One region of the Streptomyces sp. SJL17-4 genome, then DNA from elsewhere that is predicted to be linked to it. Evidence: riboswitches for the same ligand, from Rfam matches in the RefSeq annotation. Region 1 holds a riboswitch; the other holds the start of a gene.

What was found. Region 1 has a riboswitch for cyclic di-AMP ahead of N5875_RS09790 (M23 family metallopeptidase). Riboswitches for the same ligand answer to the same signal wherever they lie in the genome.
Positions count from the first base shown of each region.
Region 2: another riboswitch for cyclic di-AMP. It lies ahead of N5875_RS00795 (LysM peptidoglycan-binding domain-containing protein); the one in region 1 lies ahead of N5875_RS09790 (M23 family metallopeptidase).

Region 1 is NZ_CP104578.1:2,265,822-2,273,808, reverse strand. It holds gene N5875_RS09805 (DNA topoisomerase IV subunit A) at 1-338, opposite strand, end outside; gene N5875_RS09800 (pitrilysin family protein) at 520-1,875, shown strand; gene N5875_RS09795 (pitrilysin family protein) at 1,902-3,269, shown strand; cyclic di-AMP (ydaO/yuaA leader) riboswitch at 3,470-3,635, shown strand; gene N5875_RS09790 (M23 family metallopeptidase) at 3,648-4,421, shown strand; gene N5875_RS09785 (GntR family transcriptional regulator) at 4,692-5,375, shown strand; gene N5875_RS09780 (HPr family phosphocarrier protein) at 5,520-5,801, opposite strand; gene N5875_RS09775 (GNAT family N-acetyltransferase) at 6,091-7,987, shown strand, end outside.
Region 2 is NZ_CP104578.1:173,295-181,281, forward strand. It holds gene N5875_RS00775 (sugar isomerase) at 1-908, opposite strand, end outside; gene N5875_RS00780 (DeoR/GlpR family DNA-binding transcription regulator) at 1,058-1,879, shown strand; gene N5875_RS00785 (phospholipase C, phosphocholine-specific) at 2,057-4,081, shown strand; gene N5875_RS00790 (hypothetical protein) at 4,178-4,780, opposite strand; cyclic di-AMP (ydaO/yuaA leader) riboswitch at 5,123-5,306, shown strand; gene N5875_RS00795 (LysM peptidoglycan-binding domain-containing protein) at 5,312-6,187, shown strand; gene N5875_RS00800 (alpha/beta family hydrolase) at 6,181-7,470, opposite strand; gene N5875_RS00805 (hypothetical protein) at 7,592-7,774, opposite strand; gene N5875_RS00810 (alpha/beta hydrolase) at 7,867-7,987, opposite strand, start outside.

The DNA.
Region 1 (7,987 bases):
AGGGGGAGGCGCATGGAGAACGGCTGCGCCATGCGGACCATGGCGTCGTAGATGGACGCGTCGCCGTGCGGGTGCAGCTTGCCCATCACCTCGCCGACGACGCGGGCGCACTTGACGAAGCCGCGGTCGGGGCGGAGCCCCATCTCGCCCATCTGGTAGACGATGCGTCGCTGGACGGGCTTCATGCCGTCACGGGCGTCCGGGAGGGCACGCGAGTAGATCACCGAGTACGCGTACTCGAGGAAGGAGCCCTGCATCTCGTCGACAACGTCGATGTCGAGGATTCGCTCCTCGAACGCGTCGTCCGGCGGCGGTGTCTTCGTGCTGCGGCGGGCCATCGCGGCTGCGGCTCCTTCACCAACAAGGTTGATCTGACGCGGACCATTGTGGACCGTGCCACCGACAGCGCCGACCGCGACCCGGAAGAGGGACATCTCCGGGGGGCGGGAACTTCGCCAGGTGTCGGCGCGCTTGCATACAGTGGCAGGACTTTTTCACATCGCGATCGAAGGGACGTACATGCCCATGGGTCACACGGCCACGGCCGAGGCCGGCTCCGGCGGCCTGACAGCGACCGAGCACCGGTTGGCGAACGGCCTGCGTGTGGTGCTCTCGGAGGACCACCTGACCCCGGTCGCCGCGGTCTGCCTCTGGTACGACGTCGGCTCGCGGCACGAGGTCCCGGGCCGCACGGGCCTCGCCCACCTCTTCGAGCACCTGATGTTCCAGGGCTCGAAGCAGGTCCACGGGAACGGGCACTTCGAGCTCGTGCAGGGCGCCGGCGGCTCGCTCAACGGCACGACGAGCTTCGAGCGCACCAACTACTTCGAGACCATGCCCACGCACCAGCTGGAGCTCGCGCTCTGGCTGGAGGCCGACCGCATGGGCTCGCTGCTCGCCGCCCTGGACGACGAGTCCATGGAGAACCAGCGGGACGTCGTCAAGAACGAGCGCCGCCAGCGCTACGACAACGTGCCGTACGGCACGGCCTTCGAGAGGCTGACCGCCCTGGCCTACCCGGAGGGGCACCCGTACCACCACACGCCGATCGGTTCGATGGCCGACCTGGACGCGGCCACCCTGGAGGACGCGCGGAACTTCTTCCGCACGTACTACGCCCCGAACAACGCGGTGCTGTCGGTCGTCGGCGACATCGACCCGGAGCAGACCCTCGCCTGGGTCGAGAAGTACTTCGGCTCCATCCCCGGCCACGACGGCAAGCCCGCCCCGCGCCCCGGCGACCTGCCCGAGGTCATCGGCGAGCAGCTGCGCGAGGTCGTCGAGGAGGAGGTCCCGGCCCGCGCGCTGATGGCCGCCTACCGGCTGCCGCACGACGGCACGCGCGCGTGCGACGCCGCCGACCTGGCCCTCACGGTCCTCGGCGGCGGCGAGTCCTCCCGGCTGCACAACCGCCTGGTCCGCCGCGACCGTACGGCCGTCGCCGCCGGCTTCGGCATGCTGCGGCTCGCCGGCGCGCCCTCGCTCGGCTGGCTGGACGTCAAGACCTCCGGCGGTGTCGAGGTCCCGCAGATCGAGGCGGCCGTCGACGAGGAGCTCGCCCGGTTCGCCGCCGAGGGCCCCACGCCCGAGGAGATGGAGCGCGCGCAGGCCCAGTTGGAGCGCGAGTGGCTCGACCGGCTCGGCACCGTCGCGGGCCGCGCCGACGAACTGTGCCGGTTCGCCGTGCTCTTCGGCGACCCGCAGCTCGCGCTGACCGCCGTCGACCGCGTCCTGGCGATCACCGCCGACGAGGTGCAGGCCGTCGCCGCGGCCACGCTGCGCCCCGACAACCGCGCGGTGCTGGTCTACGAGCCCCTGGCGACCGAACAGAGCGAGAACGCCGACGGCGACGAGGAAGAGGGAGCGGACCAGTGACCGACGCCGCCGCGTCTTTGACGAGCATGGACTTCCACCCGCAGCCGACGCCGGGCCTCGCCCGGCCCTGGGCCTTCCCGGCCCCGGACCGCGGCGCCCTGGACAACGGCCTGACGGTGCTGACCAGTCACCGCCCCGGCCAGCAGGTCGTGGCCGTGGAGATCTTCCTGCCGGCCCCGCTGGACGCCGAGCCCGCCGGCCTCGACGGTGTCGCCACCATCATGGCCCGCGCGCTCTTCGAGGGCACGGACCAGCACAGCGCCGAGGAGTTCGCGGCCGAGCTGGAGCGCTGCGGCGCCACGCTCGACGCGCACGCCGACCACCCGGGCGTACGGGTCTCCCTGGAGGTCCCCGTCTCCCGGCTGCCCAAGGCGCTCGGTCTCGTCTCCGAGGCCCTGATCGCGCCCGCGTTCCTCGAGACCGAGGTCGAGCGCCTGGTGCGCAACCGCCTCGACGAGATCCCGCACGAGACGGCCAACCCGTCCCGCCGCGCCGCCAAGCAGCTCTCCAAGGAGCTCTTCCCGGCCGAGGCCCGGATGTCCCGGCCGCGCCAGGGCACCGAGGAGACCGTCGAGGCGATCGACGCCGCCGCGGTCCGCGCCTTCTACGAGGCGTACGTCCGGCCCGCCACGGCCACCGCCGTGGTCGTCGGCGACCTCACCGGCGTCGACCTGGACAAGGTCCTCGCCGAGACCCTGGGCGCCTGGACCGGCGAGCCGGCCGAGCCGCTCCCGATGCCGCCGATCACCGCCGACGACACCGGACGGGTCGTCATCGTGGACCGTCCCGGCGCCGTCCAGACCCAGTTGCTGATCGGCCGGGTCGGACCCGACCGCCACGACAGTGTCTGGCCGGCCCAGGTCCTGGGCACCTACTGCCTCGGTGGCACCCTCACCTCGCGGCTCGACCGGGTCCTGCGCGAGGAGAAGGGCTACACGTACGGCGTGCGTGCCTTCGGGCAGGTGCTCCGCTCGGACGGCCGGGGGAACGGCGCCTCGATGCTCGCCATCAGCGGTTCCATCGACACGCCCAACACCGGCCCGGCACTTGAGGACCTGTGGAAGGTGCTGCGGACGCTGGCCGCGGAGGGGCTCACCGACGCCGAGCGGGAGACGGCCGTGCAGAACCTGGTGGGGGTCGCGCCGCTCAAGTACGAGACCGCGGCCTCCGTCGCCGGGACGCTCTCCGACCAGGTCGAGCAGCACCTCCCGGACGACTACCAGGCCCAGTTGTACGCCCGGCTGGCCGAGACCGGCACGGTCGAGGCGACCGCGGCCGTGGTCAGCGCCTTCCCCGTGGACCGGCTCGTCACCGTGCTCGTCGGCGACGCGGCGCAGATCGCGGAGCCGGTGCGCGCGCTCGGGATCGGTGAAGTGACCGTCGTGACCGGCTGATTCACGCCGCCGGCATGACAAAGGAGGGCCCCGACGGCATAGTTCGTCGGGGTCCTCCTGTTTGTCCGTATTAAGGTCAAGGGTGATCGTATGCCCTGTGGCATGTCTTACAAAAGGCGTGTCCGGTTGGTGATTGAAAGACGATCCGCATAGCGTCGGTGCGTCTGTTCGTCAGTTGCACGTGCCGCACCCGCGGCATCGGACAGACATCGCCGAGTCCCCGTCAGGCGCGAGCCTGGGGAGCCGGGGACCCATACGCAGTCCCTGGGGTGAATCGGGCGCCTTCGTCTCGTACGGAGGGGCTCGTAGGAGACCTTCCTGCTCCGAACCCGTCAGCTAACCCGGTAGGCGAGAGGGAAGGAAAGGACCAGCCCCTACATGGCGTTCACCCGTGCCACCGGGAAGCATCGTGCTCCGAGCCGGATGGCGCGCCGCGGCGTGGGCATCGCCGGCGCGGCGACGCTCGCCACCACCGGCGTCATCGGAACCCTCGCTTCCCCGGCGCTCGCCGCCGACACGGAGAACCGTTCCTCCCTCGAGGACACCGGTCTCACCAAGGTGATCACCGAGGACTCCCTCGCCGAGCGGATCGACGCCCAGGCCGCCGCCCAGGAGCAGGAGGCCTTCGAGGTCGCCGCCAAGGCGAAGGCCAAGGCCGAGGCGAAGCGCAAGGCCGAGGCCCGTGCCAAGGAGATCCGCGAGGCCGAGCAGCGCGCCGCCCGTGAGGCCGAGCGCCGCCGCCTGGCCTCCTTCCAGCTCCCCGTCGAGGGCACGTACGTCTCGACCGGCTACCAGACCGGTGGCTCGCTCTGGTCCTCCGGCAGCCACTCCGGCATCGACTTCCACGCCTCCTACGGCAGCAGCGTCGTGTCCGTCGGCTCGGGCACCGTCGTCGAGGCCGGCTGGGGCGGCGCGTACGGCAACAACGTCGTCATCCGGATGAACGACGGCACGTACACCCAGTACGGCCACCTCTCCTCCATCGGGGTCTACGTCGGCCAGAGCGTCGAGCCGGGTGAGCGGATAGGCATCTCGGGCTCGACCGGCAACTCGACCGGCCCGCACCTCCACTTCGAGGCGCGGACGACCTCCGAGTACGGCTCCGACATCAACCCGATCTCGTATCTGCGCGCCCGCGGCGTCAACGTCTGATCCCCGCGGCGTCGACGTCCGATCCAGGACGGATCGAGGACGCCTCGCGCAGGACCGGCGGTTCCGCCGCCGCCCCCAGTGCCCGTTCCGCCGCCCCACCCGCATCGCAAAAGCCCCGGCTCGTACAGAGCCGGGGCTTTTCGTCGGTCGCGGGAGACCGATATTCCGCCGGGGCATCGGAAATTCCGGCGCGCTGCAATAGAGTCGCAGATCGGGCGCAGAACAGGCGCCGCTGGAATTGACTCGCGCAGACCAAGGCGGAGGTCGGACATGCGCATTCCCGCGCACTCGGTATGCACGGCGATCCGGGACGACATCGTCTCCGGTGTCTTCGAGCGGGGCAGCCGGCTGACCGAGGACCAGCTCGCCCGCCGGTACGGGGTCTCCCGGGTCCCGGTCCGTGAGGCCCTGCGCACCCTGGAGTCCGAGGGCTTCGTGGTCACCCGCCGCCACGCCGGGGCGCATGTCGCCGAACCCACCGAGCAGGAGGCGGCCGATCTGCTCGACATGCGGGCGCTGCTCGAACCCCTGGGGGCCGCCCGCGCGGCCCAACGGCGCACGGAGGCCCATCTCAAGGTGCTGCGCGGCCTGGTCAGGCTGGGCCAGGAGCGGGCCAGGCGCGGACAGGGCGAGGATCTGCGCTCCCTCGGCGGCTGGTTCCACGAGACGCTCGCGCAGGCCTCCGGCAGCCCGGCCCTGACGGCGCTGCTGACCCAGCTGCGGCACAAGATCGCCTGGATGTACGCGGTCGAGCAGCCCGAGCGGCCGGTGGACGCCTGGGCCGAGCGCGGCGCGATCGTGGACGCCGTGGCGCGCGGCGACGCCGAGCGGGCGCGGGCGCTGACCGCGCTGCACGCGGAGCGCTCGCAGTCGCTGCACCGCCTCAAGAGACCGGACCGCGGCCGTGTGAGGGTTTCGCAACATGCAGTCAACACGGCGAGTTCCCGGAATTAACGCGCGCATCGTATACATGGAATAGGAATTCGACGCCGTCGCTCCGTGCTGCCCGAAAAGCGGAGCGGTGGAAAAGCGAAAGGCCGTGACCACCGGAATTCCGGCGGTCACGGCCTTTCGTCGTGCAGAGTGGGTCGACCCGGATCAGACGGTCTCGGGAAGCTCGTCCAGGCCCTCGGCGACCAGCTTCGCCAGACGGTCCAGAGCGGCCTCGGCGCCGTCGGCCTCCGAAGCGAGGACGATCTCCTCGCCGCCCTGCGCGCCCAGGCCGAGCACCGCGAGCATGGAGGCGGCGTTCACCGGGGTGCCGTCGGACTTGGCGATCGTCACCGGAACGCCGGAAGCCGTGGCGGCACGGACGAAGATGGACGCGGGGCGGGCGTGCAGGCCCTCGGCCCAGCCGACGTTGACGCGGCGCTCAGCCATGGTGTTGCCCTTCAAGTCTCAAGCGGGTTGTCTAGACCAGTCTCTCACGGGTTGCGATGTGCTCGCGCCGACGTTCGACCCGGACCGGACCGCCTTTCGGCCCTCCCTCGCCGTGCGTGGCGTGCTCCCTACCTTGCACGGCGGACCCCCGCCGCGCGAGCGGTGCCGCCACCGTGTCGCGGCCGGTGCCACCACCGTGTCGCGGCCGGTGCCACCACCGTGCCGCGACCCGTGCCGCCACCGTGCCGCGACCCGTGCCAGCGCCGTGTCGCGGCCGTAGGCTGACCCCATGCAGAGCGCGTCGGACCAGCTGCCGGAGCACGACTACCCCGACCACTGGGAAGCGGACGTGGTGCTCCGCGACGGCGGCACCGCGCGTATCCGGCCCATCACGGCCGACGACGCCGACCGCCTCGTCAGCTTCTACGAGCAGGTCTCGGACGAGTCGAAGTACTACCGCTTCTTCGCCCCCTACCCACGGCTCTCCGCCAAGGACGTGCACCGCTTCACCCACCACGACTTCGTGGACCGGGTGGGCCTCGCGGCGACGGTGGGCGGCGAGTTCATCGCCACCGTGCGCTACGACCGCATCGACGACCGGGGCCTGCCCGCCTCCGCCCCGGCCGACGAGGCCGAGGTCGCCTTCCTCGTCCAGGACGCCCACCAGGGCCGCGGCGTCGCCTCCGCCCTGCTCGAACACATCGCGGCGGTCGCGCGCGAGCGGGACATCCGGCGCTTCGCCGCCGAGGTGCTCCCCGCCAACACCAAGATGATCAAGGTGTTCACGGACGCGGGCTACACCCAGAAGCGCAGCTTCGAGGACGGGTCCGTACGACTCCACCTCGACCTCGAACCCACCGACCGCTCCCTCGCCGTGCAGCGCGCCCGGGAGCAGCGGGCCGAGGCCCGCTCCGTACAACGCCTCCTCACGCCCCGGTCCGTCGCGGTCGTCGGCGCCGGACGCGCACCGGGCGGCGTCGGCCGGACGGTCCTCCGCAACCTCCTCGGGGCCGGGTACACCGGACGCGTGTACGCGGTCAACGCGGCGCTCGGCGAGAACGACGGGCCCGTCGAACTCGACGGCGTCCCCGCCCACTCCTCCGTCGCCGCCATCGGCGAGCCCGTCGACCTCGCGATCGTCGCCGTCCCCGCCGAACGGGTGCCGGAAGTCGTGGCGGACTGCGGCGAGCACGGCGTCCAGGGCCTGGTCGTCCTCTCCGCCGGATACGCCGAGAGCGGGGCCGCCGGGCGGGAGCGGCAGCGTCAGCTGGTCCGGCAGGCACGCTCGTACGGCATGCGGATCATCGGGCCCAACGCCTTCGGGATCATCAACACCGCCGCCGACGTCCGGCTCAACGCCTCCCTCGCCCCGCAGATGCCGGCCGCCGGGCGGATCGGGCTCTTCACCCAGTCCGGCGCGATCGGCATCGCGCTCCTCGCCGGACTGCACCGACGGGGCGCCGGGCTCTCCTCCTTCATCTCGGCCGGCAACCGCGCCGACGTCTCCGGCAACGACTTCCTCCAGCACTGGTACGACGATCCCGGGACCGACGTCGTCCTCCTCTACCTGGAGTCGATCGGCAACCCCCGGAAGTTCACCCGGCTCGCGCGCCGCACCGCCGCCGTCAAGCCGGTCGTCGTCGTCAAGGGCGCCCGACACAGCGGCAGCGCGCCGCCCGGCCACCGTGTGCCCGTCACCCGCATCCCGCACGCCACGGTCTCCGCGCTGCTCCGTCAGGCCGGAGTCATCCGCGTCGACACCGTCACCGAGCTGGTGGACGCCGGACTGCTGCTCGCCGCCCAGCCGCTGCCCGCCGGGCCCCGGGTCGCGATCCTCGGCAACTCCGAGTCCCTCGGCCTCCTCACCTATGACGCCTGCCTGACGGAGGGGCTGCGGCCGCTGCGGCCGCTCGACCTCACGACGGCGGCGGAACCGGCGGACTTCCGGGACGCCCTCGTGGCGGCGCTCGCGGACGAGACCTCCGACGCGGTCGTCGTGAACGCGATCCCGTGGGTCGGCGAGAACGGCGCCACCGAGTTCGGCGACGGCGAGGTCCTCGCGGCCTCCCTCCGCGAGGCCGTCGCCTCCGCTCAGGCCCCCACGAAGCCGGTCGTCGTCGTCCACGTCGAGATGGGCGGCCTCGCGGAGGCCCTCGCGGTCGCCACGAGCACCCGCCCGACAGCAC
Region 2 (7,987 bases), 2.1 Mb from region 1:
GTGAGGACGACCGAGCGGGTCAGGTTCCGCGGGGTGTCGGGGTTCAGTCCCTGGGCCTCGGCGACGGCCACCGCGAGCCGCTGGGCCCGGATCAGGTCGGCGAGCGGGTCGAGGTCACTCTCCGCGAGGGTGCCGCCGACCTTGCGGACCTCGTCCGCGAGTCCGGCCGGCAGCGCCCCGAAGCCCCAGGTGACCCGGCCGGGACCGGTGATGCTGATGGGGCCGTGGCGGTACTCCATCGCGGGGTACGCCTCCGTCCACGCGCCCGCGGCCTCGCGCATCTTCAGCCCGGCCTCCAGGGCGAGACCGTAGGTCCAGCCCCTGCCGAGGAAGGTGAACTGCTCCGCCGCGCGCACGTCCTCGTCGAGCGGGGAGGCGAGGGCCAGTTCCGCGTCCCGCGCGGCCTCCTCGACGGTGGCCACGCCTTCGGGCAGGGCGTCCTCGGCTTCGAGGTGCGCGCGGAAGAGGGCGAGCGCCGTGGTCGCGAAGCGGGTCTGGACCACCGACTCCTCGTCGGCGAAGTCGAGGACGGCGACCTCGTCGGCGAGGTCCATGACCGGGGTCGTGGGATCGGCCGTGATCGCGCCCGTGGGGATGGTGCCGCGCAGCCGGGACAGGACGGTCAGTACCTCGCTGGTGGTGCCGGAGCGGGTGATGGCCACGACCCGGTCGTAGCCGCGGCCGTAGGGGAACTCGGAGGCGGCGAAGGCGTCGGTCTCCCCATGGCCGCCGGACTCGCGCAGTTCGGCGTAGGCCAGGGCCATGAACCAGGAGGTACCGCAGCCGATCACCGCGACCCGCTCGCCCCGTCGGGGCAGCGCGGAGGTGTGCTGGGGCAGCGTGCGGGCAGCCTGACGCCAGGTCGTCGGCTGGGACGCGATCTCCACGGCGGTGCGGGTGGTGCTCATGCCGGTCTCCTTGCAAGAAAGAGTGCACTGAAATGATGGAAGATGCTTGAAGTCGATGCCATTCAAGCAGAAACATGCATGCGCTTTCCAGGTCCCGCGCCCGTCGGCGGATAGAATCGGTCGCGCGCACGAGCCCGAGGGAGGGACCCATGTCCAAGCACGAGCGGTGGAACACGCTCCTTGAACTACTCGCAGCCTCGGGAAAGCTGGAGGTCGAGGAGGCGGCGACCGCCCTGGAGGTGTCGGCCGCCACGATCCGCCGGGATCTCGACGAGCTCGCCGAGCAGCAGCTGTTGATACGGACACGGGGCGGGGCCGTCGCGCACGGCGTCTCGTACGAGCTGCCGCTGCGCTACAAGTCGACACGGCACGCTGCGGAGAAGCGACGGATCGCGGAGGCGGCCGCCGACCTGATCGCCCCCGGTGAGGTCGTGGGGCTCAACGGCGGTACGACGACGACGGAGGTGGCACGCGCCCTCGCCCTGCGGTTCGCGAGCGGTCGGGCCGACACCGCGGGGACGGCCGGGACAGCCGGAACGCCGAGCTCCGGGCCCGCGCTCACCGTGGTCACCAACGCGCTCAACATCGCGGGCGAGCTCGCGGTGCGCCCGCAGATCAAGATCGTCACCACCGGCGGGGTCGCGCGCCCCCAGACGTACGAACTGGTGGGCCCCCTGACGGTCGGGGTGCTCAACGAGGTCGTGCTCGACGTGGTGGTGCTCGGGGTCGACGGGGTCGACGCAGGGCTCGGCGTGATGGCGCATCAGGAGGACGAGGCGAGCATCAGCCGGCTCTTCGCGGAGCGGTCGAGCCGGGTCGTCGTGGTGACCGACTCGTCGAAGATGGGCCGCCGGGCCTTCGCGCGGATCTGTGGTCTGGACCGGATCGACCTCCTCGTGACCGACACGGGCATCGGCGCGGAGGCGGTCGCCCAGCTCACCGAGGCCGGGGTGAAGGTCCTCACCGTCTGAACCTTCGACCGGCATTGGTCTGCAGTCGGACCAATCCACAGGCCCATATCCCCTGGCTCCATGGCGCCCTGGGCTGTCAATCCACCAATTACCGCACGGCTGTATACCTTTGAGCTCCCCTCCCTCATCATGTCTCCGACGTGCCGCCGGGGCACAGCGTGACAGGAGGGGCGGGGCATGATTCCCATCAGCCGCAGAGGATTCGTCGGTATCGGCGCGGGGCTCGTGGCGGGCGCGGCGCTGCCGACGGCCCGGGCCTCCGCCGCCGCGAGGGCGGCCACCGGCACCCTCACCGACGTCCGGCACGTGGTGATCCTCATGCAGGAGAACCGCAGCTTCGACCACTACTTCGGCACCCTGCGCGGGGTCCGGGGCTTCGGCGACCGCGCCGCGGGCAACCTCCCCGGCGGCTGGGGCATGTTCAACCAGCCCGACTGGGGCGGTCGCCAGTACCCCTGGAAGCTCAGCGACACCCCGCCCGCCGGCGGCGTGGACGGCGAGACCCTCGCCCAGTGCAACGGCGACCTGCCGCACAGCTGGACCTCACAGCACGCCGCCTGGAACAAGGGCCGTCTGGACAACTGGGTCACCGGCGTGGGCAACACCCGGACCCTCGGCCACCTCGACCGCGAGGACATCCCCTTCCATCACGCGCTCGCAGACCACTACACGATCTGCGACGCGTACTTCTGCTCGGCACTGAGCGCCACCGGCCCCAACCGCACCTTCCTGTGGAGCGGGAAGATCGACGGCTCCAGCAAGGACGGCGGCGAGGAGTCGGGCCTTACCTGGGAGACGTACGCCGAGGCGCTCCAGCGGGCCGGGGTGAGCTGGAGGGTCTACCAGAACGCCCAGGACAACTACGGCGACAACGGTCTCGCGTACTTCAAGAAGTTCACCGACGCGCGGCCCGGGGACCCGCTGTACGACCGCGGCATGGGCTCGGTGCCCAAGGTGACCGGCTCGACCCCGGACGACATCGCCGCCGCGATCCGCGCCGATGTGGTCGCGGGCACGCTGCCCCAGGTGTCGTGGGTGGTCGCGAGCGAGGCGTTCTCGGAGCACCCCTACGCACCGCCCGGGGACGGCGCGCACTTCGTCGATCTCGTCTACCGGGCGCTCGCCGCCGACCCCGAGGTGTTCGACTCGACCGTGCTGTTCCTCAACTACGACGAGAACGACGGCTTCTTCGACCACGTGCCGCCACCCGTCGCTCCCCCGGGCACCCCCGGCGAGTACCTCGACGGCGTACCGATCGGCCTCGGCTTCCGCGTCCCCATGATTGTCATGTCCCCGTGGACCCGGGGTGGCTGGGTGAGCTCGGAGGTCTTCGACCACACCTCGGTCCTGCGTTTCATGGAGAGCTGGACGACGGCCCTCGGCACCCCGGCCACCTGCCCCCACATCAGCGCCTGGCGACGGAAGGTGACGGGCGATCTGACCGGCGTCTTCGACTTCGCCCACCCGGTGTACGGCGTACCGGCCGGCCTCCCCTCCACGGCGAAGGTCATCGGCCAGGCGACCTGCGGTCCGCTGCCGAACCCGGCCCCGCAGAACAACGCCCAGCCCGCGCAGGAGTCCGGCACCCGGCCGGCCCGCGCGCTGCCGTACCAGGTGAACGGCAATCTCGACCGCTTCGAGTTCGGAGCCGCGGGCAAGATCCTCGCCTGGTTCTCGATGGCGAACCAGGGCGCCGAGGCCAAGCGCGCGGCCCATTTCTCGATCCACCCGCACCAGCACCGCGACACGGCCGCCTGGCAGTACACCGTCGACGCGGGCGGCACGGCCACCGACTACTTCAACATCGGCCTGGGATCGGGGTCCGGCAAGTACGACATCTCGATGATGGGCCCCAACCGCTTCCTGCGCCGGTTCATCGGGGACGCCTCCAAGGCCGGCAAGGCCGTCGAGGTGACATCCAGGTTCGCGACCGAGCCGGGGACGGGGCGGACGGCCCTGTGGTTCAGGATGAGCAACACCTCGGCCGGGCCGGTGACGTTCACGATCCGCTCGAACGCCTACCGCACGGACGGCCCCTGGACCTACACGGTCCCGGCCGGCTCCACTCGGGAGGACTTCTTCAACGCGGTCGCCTACAACAACGGCTGGTACGACTTCACGATCCTGGCCGACATCGACGGGACCTGGTCGCGCCGGTACACCGGTCACATCGAGACCGGAGCGCCGAGCATCACCGGCTGAGTACGCCGTCCGGGTGCGGGGCGGTGGCCGCTTCGCCGCCGTCGCGCACCCGCCTCCCACCCGCCCCACACCCGCCCCGCGCCCGCGGAGAGTCCGTCAGCGCCCGGCGTGCGCCGCGCGGTGGATCGTGGCGTCGAGGAGGGCCACCGCGTCGGCGGCCGTACGGCCCGGGGCCCGGTTCCACGGCCCGATCAGCTCATGCCACCCCCGCGACCGGAGCTCGGCCATGATCCAGGCGGCCGCCTCGTTCATCGTCGTCGCGCTGCCGTAGCCGAGACGGTGCGCGGCGAGCAGCGCGCCGCAGACACACCGGGCCCCGCGCACGTCGCGCAGCTTGTACGGCGCGTTCTGCCAGCCCCACTCCGTCAGCACCAGGCGCGCGTACCCGAGGTGGACCGAGGGGCGCAGCTCGGGCTGGCCGATGCGACGCCAGGCGTGCAGCCGGTCGGGCAGGACGGCTCCGATCCGGCCGGGAAGCCGGCGCTCGGCGGGAAGGGAAGGCGGCAACGCGTCGAGCGCGTCGGCGACGAGCCGCTCCACCGGCAGGGTGAGCAGCTCACGCCAGCCCTCCACAGCGGGTGCGGGCGCCGGCGGCGCGGTCCAGTCCGTGACGATCCGCTGCCAGGTGGCGCTCTCGTAGAGGGCGGCGGCCTCACGGTCGAGGGTCTCGGGGTCGAGCAGGGAGGCGGAGGGCGACATCCGGGCGGCTCCTCGGTCGGGGTGGCTCCATCTTTCATGACGAATGTCGGTTTTGCGACCTATGCCCTTGAGTGCCCGCGCGGTCGAACAGTCCCTTATCGCCCACTTCTCCATTAATAGAATTACCACCCCTATTCGGACATTGAGCACCTGGTGACGCGACTCACGTTCCCGGGGATTCCCCGGTGATCGGAATCCGTGCAGGCCGTGCGGGACAAGGAAGTTCGATGCGCAGGAGTCGAGGTCGATCTTGAATTCCATGAATTCGGTGATCCTTTCACCGACCCCTGGACTCAGATCCTCTTGTTCTCCGCCGCATTACTGGCCTACGGTCACCTCCATTCGAGCGGATCGCCGAATCCTGCCACCGCTCGAAATACCTCCCTTTCACCCGACGGCAGGAGCGGGGGACCCACGAATACGCCGGCCCGGATTCCGGAACGGCTCGGGGTGAAGCCGCGTGCGCGCGGCCGGACATCTCCAGTCCGAACCCGACAGCTCACCCCGAAGGCGCCGGAGAGGAATCTCGTCATGCCTGCTCACGGTAAGCACCGCCGCCCCCGCCGCCGCCCCGTCTCCCGTGGACTCGCGCTGGTCGGCACGGGCGGAGCCGCCCTCACCCTCCCGCTGATCGCCCCGGCCGTGGCCGGCGCCGCGCCTGTTTCCGGAGCCCCGGAAATCGCCGCCAAGAACATCACCGCCCCCGCGGCCCCGGTCGCCGCGAAGGCCGCCGCCAAGGCACCCGCCGCCCCGGCCGCCGCACGCACCTACACGGTCGTCAGTGGTGACTCGCTTTCCCTGATCGCCCAGAAGAAGGGAATTCAGGGCGGCTGGAAGGGCCTTTACCGCGCCAACCGGAGCGCCGTGGGTGACAACCCGTCACTTATTCATCCGGGTCTTGAACTGACGCTTCGTCGGGATTCCGTGAAGGCCGCCCCCACGCAGGCGAAGAAGACCGCCACGGCCGAACGGGCGAACCGCTCCGAGCGCCGGAGCGCCACCCCGGCCACCGGCACCGGCGCCTCGGCCGCCGCTCCCGCCGCCGCCGCTCCGGTCCAGGCCGCGCCCGCCGCCGCCACCCAGTACGCGAACAACCTCGACGGCTGGATCCGCGAGTCGCTGGACATCATGGCCCAGCGCGGCATCCCCGGCTCGTACGAGGGGATCCACCGCAACATCATGCGGGAGTCCTCCGGCAACCCCCAGGCCATCAACCTCTGGGACTCCAACGCCGTGGCCGGCACCCCCTCCAAGGGCCTGCTCCAGGTCATCGAGCCGACCTTCCTCGCCTATCACGTGCCCGGCACGTCGATGGACCTGTTCGACCCGGTCGCCAACATCACGGCCGCCTGCAACTACGCGGCCGACCGCTACGGCTCCATCGACAACGTCAACGGCGCCTACTGATCCCGGAAGTGCCCGGTGAACCAGGAGGTGGCGAGCTCCGCCACCTCCTCCAGGGCGCCCGGCTCCTCGAAGAGGTGCGTGGCGCCCTCCACGACCTCCAGCCGGCTCTCGCAGCGCAGCAGCGCCTCGGCCCGCCGGTTGAGGTCCAGGACCAGCGCGTCCCTGCCCCCGACCACGAGGAGCGTCGGGGCCTTGACCCGCGCCAGGTGGTCGGCCGCGAGGTCCGGCCGGCCACCGCGTGAGACGACGGCGGCCACGGCGGACTCCAGGTCGCCCGCAGCCCACAGCGCGGCGGCCGCTCCCGTACTGGCCCCGAAGTAGCCCAGCGGGAGGCCTTCGCTCTCCGGACGCTCGGCGAGCCACTCCGTGGCGCGGGCGAGCCTGTCGGCGAGCAGCGGGGTGTCGAAGACCTGCGCCCGGTCGACCGCCTCGGCCTCGGTGAGCAGGTCGAACAGGAGCGTTCCGAGTCCCGCCCGGTTGAGCGCGGCCGCGACCGCCCGATTGCGGGGGCTGTGCCGACTGCTCCCGCTGCCGTGGGCGAACAGGACGATGCCGGTGGCGCCCTCGGGCACCGCGAGCCGTCCCGCGAGCATGACGCCGTCGGCGACGGGGATCCTGATGTCCGTGTCCTGGACGACCGGGCCGTGCGCGGCGCGGATCCGGTCCAGGCAGGCGATGACCTCCGCGTCCGGGGTCTGGGTGAAGTCCCGGTAGAACTGTCCGATCGCGTAGAACAGGTCCGGCGCGTGCACGCTCACCGTTTCGTCGGCCTCGCCGCCGAGCCGGGCCGTCCATCCACGGGGCGCCACCGGCACCGCGAGGATGATCCGGGCGGCGCCCCGCGCCCGTACCACCCGGCAGGCCGCCAGGGCCGTGGCGCCCGTGGCGAGACCGTCGTCCACGACCAGGACGGTCCGGCCTTCCAGGGGAACGGAAGGCCTGCTGCCCCGATAGCGGCGGGCCCGCTGATCGAGCTCGGCGTGCTCGCGCTCCTCGACCGCGGCCAGATCACGCGCCCCCACCCCCGCCTCGTGGAGCACCCGCTCGTTCACCACCCGAACGCCGCCCTCGCCGAGCGCGCCCATCGCCAGCTCCGGCTGCTGGGGCACCCCCAGCTTCCGTACGAGGCAGATGTCGAGCGGGGCGTCGAGGGCGTCGGCCACCTCGGCCGCCACCGGCACCCCGCCGCGCGGCAGACCGAGCACCACGACGTCATGGCCCTTGAGGTGGTCGAGCCGTGCGGCCAGCTGCCGACCGGCATCGGTGCGATCACTGAAGAACATGGCCCGCCGTCCTTCCGCCTGCCTGCACGGCTCCGGGCTCGGGGAGGAGCGCTGTGCTCCGTCCCCCGCCCGTCCCTCCAGGGTAAGACGCCCCTTCCCCGGCGGGCGGGCGAGCCGACGGTCAGCGGGACTGGAGGGCGTCGAGCGCCACGGCCTGGGCTGTCGCGGGGCACCGGTCGAGCCGGGTGCCGGACGCTCCGTGCACGTCGTGGGTCGCACCGAGGTCGATCACCTGGCGGGCCTTGAAGCTGAAGAGGACCTGAGGGCCCTCCGAGGTGACCCTCGTCCTGAACGTGAGCCTCACCCTGCACCTGACCGTGAGGGTTCGCCCTTCCGCTCCTCCGGCCGGAGTGTCACCCGGGGCCGAAGTCCCCGGTGACACCGCGAACGGTCCCGTCAGGCGGCGAGGAAGGCCTCGATGGCCTCCGCGAGGGCCTGGGGGGTCTCCTCGGGCGCGTAGTGGCCGGCGTCCTTGAGGACCTCCAGGCGCGCGTTGGGGTACCAGCGCAACCAGGTC